Regions from separate parts of the Streptacidiphilus sp. MAP12-20 genome, predicted to be linked through region 2. Evidence: riboswitches for the same ligand, from Rfam matches in the RefSeq annotation. Region 2 holds a riboswitch; the other holds the start of a gene.
The links. A riboswitch is a leader RNA that binds a small molecule or an ion and turns the genes downstream of it on or off. The one in region 2 is predicted to bind thiamine pyrophosphate.

Region 1 (4,840 bases), on a different contig from region 2:
CGGGTCGAAGCTGGCCCGGCCCTCCATCGGTGAGGACGCCTCGGCGTGGAAGCGGCGCGGGATTCGGCCCGCCCGGTACGCCAGACGTCCCGCCTCGACCCCCTTGCGCATCGCCTCCGCCATCAGCGCGGGCTCCTGCGCGCGGGTCACCGCCGTGGCGAGCATCACCGCCGCGCAGCCCAGCTCCATGGCCAGCGCGGCATCGGACGCCGTGCCCGCGCCCGCGTCCAGGATGACCGGGACGTTCGCCCGCTCCACGATGAGCTGGAAGTTGTGGGGGTTGCGGATGCCCAGGCCCGAGCCGATCGGTGAGCCCAGCGGCATGACGGCGGCGCAGCCGACGTCCTCCAGCTTGCGGGCCAGGACCGGGTCGTCGTTGGTGTAGGGGAGGACCACGAAGCCGTCGTCGACCAGGGTCTCGGCGGCGTCCAGCAGCTCGATCGGGTCGGGGAGGAGGGTTCGCTCGTCGGCGATGACCTCCAGTTTGACCCAGTTCGTCCCCAGTGCCTCGCGGGAGAGACGGGCCGTCAGGACGGCGTCCCCGGCGGTGAAGCACCCGGCGGTGTTCGGCAGCACGGCGATGCCGCAGCGCTGCAGCACCTCCAGCACGGAGCCGCGCGCGGCCGGGTTGATCCGGCGCATGGCGACCGTGGTCAGCTCGGTGCCGGAGATGCGCAGCGCGTGCTCCAGCACCTCCAGGCTGGGGGCGCCTCCGGTGCCCATGATCAGCCGGGAGGTGAAGCTGCGGTCGGCGATGGTCAGGACGTCGTCAGCCATGGCGGTCAGCCTCCCTGGACGGCGGTGAGGATTTCGACGCGGTCGGCGTCGGCGAGGGTGGTCCCGGTCCAGGCGCTGCGCGGCACGACGGCCTCGTTGACGGCCGCCGCGACTCCGCTCGGTGCGGTGCTGAGCTGGGCGACTACCTCGGCGAGCGTCGTCCCGGTCGGGAAGGAGCGGGGCTCTCCGTTGACGGTGAGGCGGACAGGGGCACGGTCGGCGGTCATTGGGAGAGCTCCAGCGGGGCGGGGGTTTCGGCGTCGGCGAACCGGGCCGGGGTGAACGGGGCCGCCTCGGGCGGCAGGCTGCCGGTCGCCAGCAGCTCGGCGATCGCGTCGCCGGTGACGGGGGTGAGCAGCACGCCGTTGCGGTAGTGGCCGGTGGCCGCGACCAGACCGGGCAGTGCGGTCGGGCCGAGCAAAGGCGCGTTGTCCGGGGTGCCCGGACGCAGGCCCGCGCCGGTCTCGACCAGCGGCAGCTCGGTGATGCCCGGCAGCAGCTCGTGCGCGTCACGCAGCAGCTCGTAGACGCCACCGGCGGTGACCGTCGTGTCGAAGCCCTGCTCCTCCGAGGTCGCGCCGACGACCAGCTCGCCGTCCTCGCGCGGGACCACGTAGATGTGGCAGCCGCGCACGACCGCGCGGACGTTGCGGGAGAGGAACGGCATCGGCAGCGGGCCACCCTGCAGGTTCGTCATCCGCAGCCGCAGCACCTGGCCCTTGACCGGCCGCAGCGGCAGCTGGGCCTCCGGCGGCAGGCCGGGCAGCTCGCCGGACCAGGAACCGGCGGCGAGCACGGTCTGCGCGGAGGTGAGCCGGGTGCCGTCCTCGGCGAGGCCGCCGACGGCCTGGCCGTGCGCGGTGAGGACGGAGGCCGCGCGGGAGGGGTGCAGCGTGACGCCGGCCCGGCGGCAGGCGGCGAGCAGTGCGGTGCCGAGACGGCGGCCGTCGACCTGGTGGTCGTCCGCGACCAGCGTCCCGCCGCGCACGTCCGGCGCCAGCATCGGCTCCAGGCGGCGGCACTCACGCCCGTTCAGCCACTCCGTGGCCAGCCCGAGCCGCTGCTGGAAGGCGTGCACCTCCCGTAGTTCGGCCCGGTCGTCGGCGTCGAGCGCGACCGCGAGCGTGCCGCAGCGGCGGTAGCCGGTGTCGAGGCCGCCGCTCGCCTCGGTGAGCTCGGCGACGAAGTCGGCGTAGCGAGCGTTCGAGGCGATGCCGAGGCGGAGCAGCGGCTCCTCGCCGTACTGGAGCTCGGTGACCGGCGCGAGCATCCCGGCGGCGACCTGGTTCGCGCCGTGGCCGGGGTCCGGGTCGAGCACGGTCACGGACAGGCCGCGCTGGGCCGTCCGCCAGGCCACAGCGAGGCCGATGATCCCGCCGCCGATGACCAGGACGTCGCTGCTTGTGTGCATGGACGTGCGTGACAAGGCTGCTGCACTCCCTTCGCCGGCATGACCCGGATCAGGTTCGGACGGTCGGAGGCGCGTCAGCCTCCCTCTCAGCCCGGTGCTCCAGGCTCCCGTGTCTACTTCTCGACCCACTCTATACAGTGGCCGAATGGCTGTAGTGATCGTCGGGGCCGGGATGGCCGGGGTGCAGACGGCGGTGGCGCTGCGGGAGCAGGGCTACGACGGTTCGCTGGTACTGCTCGGCGCGGAGACCCACCCGCCGTACGACCGTCCGCCGCTCTCCAAGGACGTGCTGCTCGGCAAGGCTGAGCACTCGCGCTTCGAGATCGACTTCGCCGGTCTCGGCGTCGAGCTGGCGCTCGGTCGGCGGGCGCTGTCGGTGGACGTCGAGGCGCGGCTGCTGAAGACCGACGCGGGGGATCTCGGCTTCGAGCAGCTGGTGCTGGCGACGGGCGCGGCTCCGATCGCGCTGCCCGGCCAGCCGGCGTCGGCGTTCCTGCTGCGCACGCAGGACGACGCGGTCGCGCTGAAGGCCGCGCTGCGGCCGGGCACGCGGGTGGCCGTCGTCGGCGCGGGCTGGATCGGCGCGGAGGCGGCGACGGTCGCGCGACAGCTGGGCTGCGAGGTCACGGTCGTCGAGGCGGCGTCCTCGCCGTTGGCGGGCGCGTTGCCGGCGGAGCTGGGCGAGCGGACGCGGGGCTGGTACGCGGCGGCGGGCGCGCGGCTGATCACCGGCGCGGCGGTGAGCGGCGTCGAGCGGGACGCGGTGTGGCTGACGGACGGAACGGAGATCGCGGCGGACGTCGTGGTCGTCGGAATCGGCGCCCGCCCGGACAACGGCTGGCTCGCGGGCTCGGGCATCGCCCTCGACGACCGCGGCGCGGTCGCGGCGGACGCGTTCCTCCGGGCGGGCGGACTGCGTCATGTCTACGCGGTGGGGGACTGCGCGTCGTTCCCTTCACGGCGGTACGGCGAGCGGCTGGCGGTTCACCACTGGGACAACGCGCTCCAGGGCGCGCGGGTGGTGGCGGCGAACCTGCGGGGCGGCGAGGTCGCCTACGACCCGGTGCCGTACTTCTGGTCGGAGCAGTTCGGTCACATGGTGCAGGTCGTTGGTCACTGGGACGCGGGTGACGAGATGGTCGCCCGCGGCGAGGACACCGTGCTGTGGTTGCGGGGCGACGCGCTGATCGCGCTTCTTGCGGTGGACCGCCCCCGGGATCTGGCGCAGGGACGGAAGATCATCGAAGCGGGCGCCCGGCTGGATCTTACGAAGGCCGTCGACCCCGCGATTCCGTTGAAGGCTGCACTCGCCTGAACCATCAGGGGCGCGGGGAACTGCGCGACAAGCCACCCGCGTAGGCACTGAACCGAACGGACAGGGCCATCCGCACAGGGTGGTTTCTCGCGCAGTTCCTCGCGCCCCTAAGCGACCCGTCGGTTGCCGGGTGCCTCGTCCTCGTTCCCGAGGGGGCGGCCCGCGAGGATCGCGATGGGGGCCAGGGCCAGGGTCGGGAGGACGACCGCCAGCGCGGCCAGCGTCGTCGGGGAGGTGACCCACTCCAGGACGCAGGTTCCCGCCAGGACCACGGCGATCAGCGCGTAACGCATGCTCAGAACTCCTTCGTATGCATGTCTGTCTGCAGTATGCCTGATTCATCCCCCGGCGCCACCGTTCCCTTGTGTCAGTCCGAGCGCATATCGTGTTCGTGACGCCAGTCGCCATCACGGGAGGTCGCCGCATCATGAGCCCGTTCCGAGGATCCGTTCCCTTCACCGAGGACTGGCGGCACTTCCGCCTGACCCGCGACGACGCGGGCCTGCTGACGGTCACCCTGGACCGGCCGGACAAGCTGAACGCGTTGACCTTCGAGTCCTACGCCGACCTGCGCGATCTGCTCGCGGAACTGCCCCAGCGCGGGGACACCCGCGCGATCCTGCTGCGCGGCGAGGGCCGCGCCTTCTGCTCGGGCGGTGACGTCAACGAGATCATCGGGGCCACCCTCGCCATGCGTCCCGACGAGCTGCTCGACTTCACGCGGATGACCGGCCAGGTCGTCCGCGCGATGCGCGAGTGCCCGATCCCGGTCGTCGCGGCGATCCACGGGATCGCCGCGGGGGCGGGGTCCGTGCTGGCTCTGGCCGCCGATTTCCGCGTGGTCGCGCGCTCCGCGCGGTTCGCCTTCCTCTTCACCAAGGTGGGGCTGGCCGGTGCCGACATGGGCGCCGCGTACCTGCTGCCGCGGCTGGTCGGGCTCGGGCACGCGACAAAGCTGCTGATGCTCGGCGACACGATCGACGCCGCCACCGCCGACCGGTACGGGCTGGTCAGCGAGCTCGTCGACGACGACGAGCTCGACGCCGCCGCAGGCGCGCTCGCGCGCAGGCTCGCGGAGGGGCCGGCGTTCGCGCTCGCGCAGACCAAGGCGCTGCTCACGCAGGAGCTCGACATGAGCCTCGCGGCCTCCGTCGAACTGGAGGCGATGACGCAGGCGCTGCTGATGAAGAGCGCCGACTACGCCGAGTTTCACGCCGCCTTCACCGGCAAGCGACCGCCGAAGTGGCAGGGCCGGTGACAGCGCATAGCGCTGTCATTACGATGGTGACACAACCAGTATGAGCTGAGAGGGAGGCGACCGTGCGGATCGCGGTGAT
Region 2 (4,840 bases):
TGGCCGGCCCGGTGCAGCGCCGCGACGTAGCCGGGGTTGGCGCGCACCAGCTCGATGCCTGGGCCGGCGATCCGCGCGCCGTGCGGGAGCGAGCCGTCGCGGAGCCACGGCAGCACCCGCTCCATCAGGAAGACGGTCGGCAGCTGCGGCGCCATCTGCCGGATCCGGCGCAGCGACAGCTGCGAGAAGCTCATGATCCGGACCGGCGAGGGCCCCTCGTTCCTGCCGTCCGGGATCAGGTCGAACCGGCGCAGCAGCTCCAGCAGCCGCTTCTCCACGAGCCCGGCGTAGCGGGTGGGGTGCTTCGTCTCGATGGCGAGCTCCAGCCTGCGGCCGGAGTCGGCGTGGAGTTCGAGCAGCCGTTCCAGCGTCAGCACGCTGGTGTGCTCGGGGGAGGTCCAGTCGGCCTCCTCCGCGCCGCCCAGCTTCCAGGCGCCGAAGTCGAGTTCGGAGAGCTGTGCGAGCTCCAGGGTGGAGACGACGCCGCGTCCGTTCGAGGTCCGGTCGATCTTGCGGTCGTGGACGCAGACAAGATGACCGTCGGCGGTCAGCCGTACGTCGCACTCCAGTCCGTCCGCGCCCTGTTCGATGGCCAGCTGATAGGCGGCCAGGGTGTGTTCGGCGTAGGTGCCGGACGCGCCGCGGTGCGCGATGACGCGGGTGGCGGCGCGGTTGGGAACGGCGGCGATCGGGCTGGGCTGGGTGTGCACGCCACCACGATAGGCGGCGCGCGTGTACCGGAGGTGAACGTCCGACGCGGCCGGGGCCGGCCGGAGTGACCGGCCGGAGTGACCTGTCGGACCAAGATCGCAAAGTGTTTCACGTGAAGCATTCCGCGATCTTGGTTCGTAGGCGTGCGGTCCTTGGGTCGGGCCGGATCCCGGCCGGATAAGGGCTAGGCGCGCTTGCCCGTGCGCAGCAGCGGAGTCAGCGCCAGCGTCACGCCGCCCGCGGCCAGGAAGGAGAACAGCGAGGCCGAGGTCCACAGTGTCGGGTGGATGTGGGTGACGTTCTGGGCGTGCGTCCAGAAGTCGGTCCACCAGGTGTAGGGGAGCGCCGCCGGAGAGATGAGCTCGTAGAGCACGAAGCCGATCACCCACGGCAGCAGCATCAGCCAGCGGGTGGGCGCCTGCTCGCTCAGGTCCCAGCCGTCCCGGCCGCGGCCGAGGAAGAAGTCCACCGCCAGCACCGCCAGCAGCGGCACGAAGACCGCGCCGATCAGGCCGAGGAAGGCGTAATAGGTGTTGGTGAAGCCGTCGATGGAGAGCGCTCCGGCCGTCACCAGCGCGCCGATGCCCAGCGTCAGCACGCGCCGGTCCACCTTCGGGAAGAGGTTGTGGATCGACATGGCCGTCGAGTAGACGTTGGCGAAGGACTGGTCGGCCTCGCGCAGCACCAGCACGAGGAAGAAGAGCCAGCCCGCGGTCAGCCCGGTGAAGGTGGAGAAGATTTTGTTCGGGTCGCCGCCCACCTGGGTCAGCGCGATGACGCCGAGCAGGTAGCACCAGACCTGGGCGACGGTGTAGCCGGAGAAGGTGCCCCAGAACGCGCCCTTCGCCGTGCGCGAGTGCCGGGTGTAGTCGGCGGCCAGCGGCACGAAGGAGATGGACACGGCGATCACGTAGTCGGTGGCCCCGAGGAAGCCGTCCCAGTTGCTGCCGCCCGGGTTGTGCACGCCGTGGCGGATCAGCTGGACCGTGAAGAAGAGCATCGAGACGCCCACGGCGATCGCGACGTAGCGGCGAAGCACCGCGATCGAGCCCAGCGGCCGGATCGTCATCGCCGTGGTCAGCAGACCGGCCGCGACGACGTAGGCCCAGCGCGGGATGCCGCCGTAGAGCGCCTGCGCGCCCTGGGTGATCACGATCAGCTCGTAGACCCCCCAGCCGACGCACTGGGCGATGTTCAGCATCGTCGGCACGTAGGAGAGGCGCGTGCCGAACAGGCCGCGCAGGATCGCCATCGCGGGCGCTCCGGTCTTCGCGCCGATCAGCGCGGCCAGCGCCAGCATCAGCGTGCCGACCACGGTGCCCACGACGATGGCCGTGATCGAGGCGGCGAGCGCGAGGTTCTTGCCGCTCGCGTTGACCATCACCGTGGCGGCGCTGGAGAAGCCGATCAGGCTGACGCCGAGGTTGGCCCAGAAGGCGCCCTGGTCCCGGAAGCTCAGGGTGCGCGGCGGCGCGGTGTCCAGGACGAGTGGGGCCTCGGCATGCGCGAGGCCGGTGGTGTTGTCGCGTTCGAGCGTGGCGGACATGACCGTCTGCAGAGCTCCCTACGCCGGCATTACCCGGTCAGGTTCAGGCGGTCGGCTGCCCTGCCGCGTGGTGCGGCCTGCTGCCCTCTCAGCCTGGAATGAGGTCCAAGCTCCCGCGAATATGATGCGTGTGTTCGAGGGCATGGTAAGGCTGACTGCCCGGCCGGGCCAAGCCCTGTCCACGGCGGCGGCTCCACGGCGTCGGCCTGTCCACGGCCTCGCCATGCCGCACGCACGGCTGGGACTTACGATGCCCCGACAAGCTGTGCGGAATGCTAGGGACGTAGGTCCCTTATAAAGGAGGTCATTTCGTGAGCACCGAGCACGAGGGTGGGCTCGACGGGTCGGAGCGCCCCGCCCCCGCTGCGGTTCCGGCGGATCGAGCGGATCGACCGGCGGAGCAGGCGCCCGCGAGCAACCCGGTCGCGCCACCGGCCGACCCCGACCTCGCCGACTACCCGGCCCCCGCGCCGCCGTCCGTCGCGCCTGCGGCGCCTGCCGCACAGCCGGTCACGCCACCAGCGCCGCCCGCACCGCCGGCGCCCCCGTACGGTGCGCCCGTCGGTCCTCCTCCGCCGCACCAGCCGCCTCCGCATCAGCCCTACTGGAGCACCGCGCCGGTTCCGCCCGTTCCCGACACCCCCGCCGGTCTCTTCGGCGAGGGCCAGATCGTCACCAAGCCCAAGGGCAGCCGCCGCGGCGGCTTCGTCGCCCTGCTCGCCGCGACGGCGATCGTCGCGGGCGGTGTGGGCGGCGGCATCGGCGCCTGGATGGAGAGCCGTAACTCCGGCGGCGGCGGCACCAGCACGACGGTCTCCAGTGCGACCGACCCGAACCAGCTCAGCCGTCCGCCGGGCTCCATCGCCGCCATCGCCGCCAAGGCGCTGCCGAGTGTGGTCACCATCGAGGCGACCGGCTCCTCCGAGTCCGGCACCGGCACCGGGTTCATCTTCGACACCCAGGGCCACATCCTCACCAACAACCACGTCGTCGCGCCCTCGGTCGGTGGCGGCAAGCTGACGGTGAAGTTCGCCGACGGCGCGAGCTACGGCGCGTCCGTGGTCGGCCGGGCCCAGGGCTACGACGTCGCGGTGATCAAGCTCGACTCGACGCCGAAGGAGAAGCTGGTCCCGCTGCCGCTGGGCGACTCCGACGCGGTCCAGGTCGGCGACGCCACGATCGCGATCGGCGCGCCCTTCGGGCTCTCCGGCACGGTCACCTCGGGCATCGTCAGCGCGAAGAACCGTCCGGTCGCCTCCGGCGACCAGACCGGCGCGCAGACCTCGTACATGAACGCCCTCCAGACCGACGCGTCGATCAACCCCGGCAACTCCGGCGGCCCGCTGATGAACGCCGAGGGCCAGGTCATCGGCATCGACTCGGCGATCCAGTCCACCGGCCAGCAGAGCGGCAGCGGCCAGTCCGGCAGCATCGGCCTGGGCTTCGCGATCCCGATCAACCAGGCCAAGTGGGTCGCCCAGCAGCTGATCAGGACCGGCACGCCGACCTACCCGATCCTCGGCATCCTCCGCGACGACACCTTCACCGGCGACGGCGCCCGCATCAACACCAGCCCCGTCCAGGGCACCCAGCCGGTCACCCCGGGCGGCCCGGCCGACCAGGCCGGCCTGAAGCCGGGCGACGTCATCACCTCCCTCGACGGCGTCCTGATCGACTCCGGCCCCACCCTGGTCAGCGAGATCTGGGCGCACCACCCGGGCGACAAGGTCACCGTGATCTACACGCGCAACGGTCAGTCCCACACCACGACGGTGACTCTTGGCTCCCGTGTGGGTGACAACCAGTAATCACCGCCACGTACAGGCCAAGTCGTGAGAAGATCCCTGGCGTGGACCGTGATCGCGTCAGAACGTGACGCGCGATCGCGCCGTCCGCGCCAGGAGTCTTGCCCGAGCGGCCTAAGGGAACGGTCTTGAAAACCGTCGTGGCAGCGATGTCACCGTGGGTTCAAATCCCACAGACTCCGCCGAGGTCAGCCTAGGTGCTGGTCAGAAGGGGTGTCCCGGCTGCCGGGGCACCCCTTCGGCGTTCGGGGCTGTCTCCCTTTCTCGCCTGAATCCCAGCGCTGACCAGTGCGTATGGGCCAGCCGTGGGCCAAGGTCAAGGCTGGACTTCCTCGTCAAGCTCGCGGGCAATCAGGCTGTTCGAGTGCTGCTGGCTACCCTTGAGGATCTTGGCGTAGAAGCGATACAGCACAGCGATGCTGTGTCCTGCCCGCGCTGCAACCTCCGCAGGGTCCACGCCCGACTTGATCCACAGGGAAACGCCCGCATGCCGAAGTGAATAGGGCACTTCCGCGAGCTTGGCTTCGACCTCACCGGGAGACAGCACCGCCTTTCGTGCCCTTTCCCAGGCAGCGCAGTACTCGGTTGGCCGCACCCGCCCTCCCCTTGCTGCCCGGAATAGCCTTCCGTCATCGGCGGTGCCGTACTCAGCCATGTGCTCTCGGAGTAGATGTACGAGAATTGGTGGAATTGGTACGGTTCGCGTTGCACCGGGCTTTCTGCGCTTGAGGCCTCGCTTCTCGTATGGCGTACCCTCGTCCGTCCAACCGCCTCCCGC

Region 1: it holds a riboswitch for thiamine pyrophosphate, as region 2 does, so the genes downstream of both, thiO (glycine oxidase ThiO) here and ABIA32_RS01240 (cytosine permease) in region 2, are expected to answer to the same signal.

The regions. Positions count from the first base shown of each region.
Region 1 is NZ_JBGCCK010000008.1:253,985-258,824, forward strand. Features, by position in the region: gene ABIA32_RS13780 (thiazole synthase) at 1-777, opposite strand, end outside; gene thiS (sulfur carrier protein ThiS) at 783-1,004, opposite strand; gene thiO (glycine oxidase ThiO) at 1,001-2,188, opposite strand; TPP riboswitch at 2,198-2,309, opposite strand; gene ABIA32_RS13795 (NAD(P)/FAD-dependent oxidoreductase) at 2,334-3,503, shown strand; gene ABIA32_RS13800 (hypothetical protein) at 3,611-3,796, opposite strand; gene ABIA32_RS13805 (enoyl-CoA hydratase family protein) at 3,931-4,761, shown strand; gene ABIA32_RS13810 (bifunctional salicylyl-CoA 5-hydroxylase/oxidoreductase) at 4,824-4,840, shown strand, end outside.
Region 2 is NZ_JBGCCK010000001.1:276,857-281,696, forward strand. Features, by position in the region: gene ABIA32_RS01235 (glycerophosphodiester phosphodiesterase) at 1-710, opposite strand, end outside; gene ABIA32_RS01240 (cytosine permease) at 896-2,257, opposite strand; TPP riboswitch at 2,256-2,384, opposite strand; gene ABIA32_RS01245 (S1C family serine protease) at 2,569-4,065, shown strand; tRNA gene ABIA32_RS01250 (tRNA-Ser) at 4,158-4,244, shown strand; gene ABIA32_RS01255 (hypothetical protein) at 4,379-4,717, opposite strand.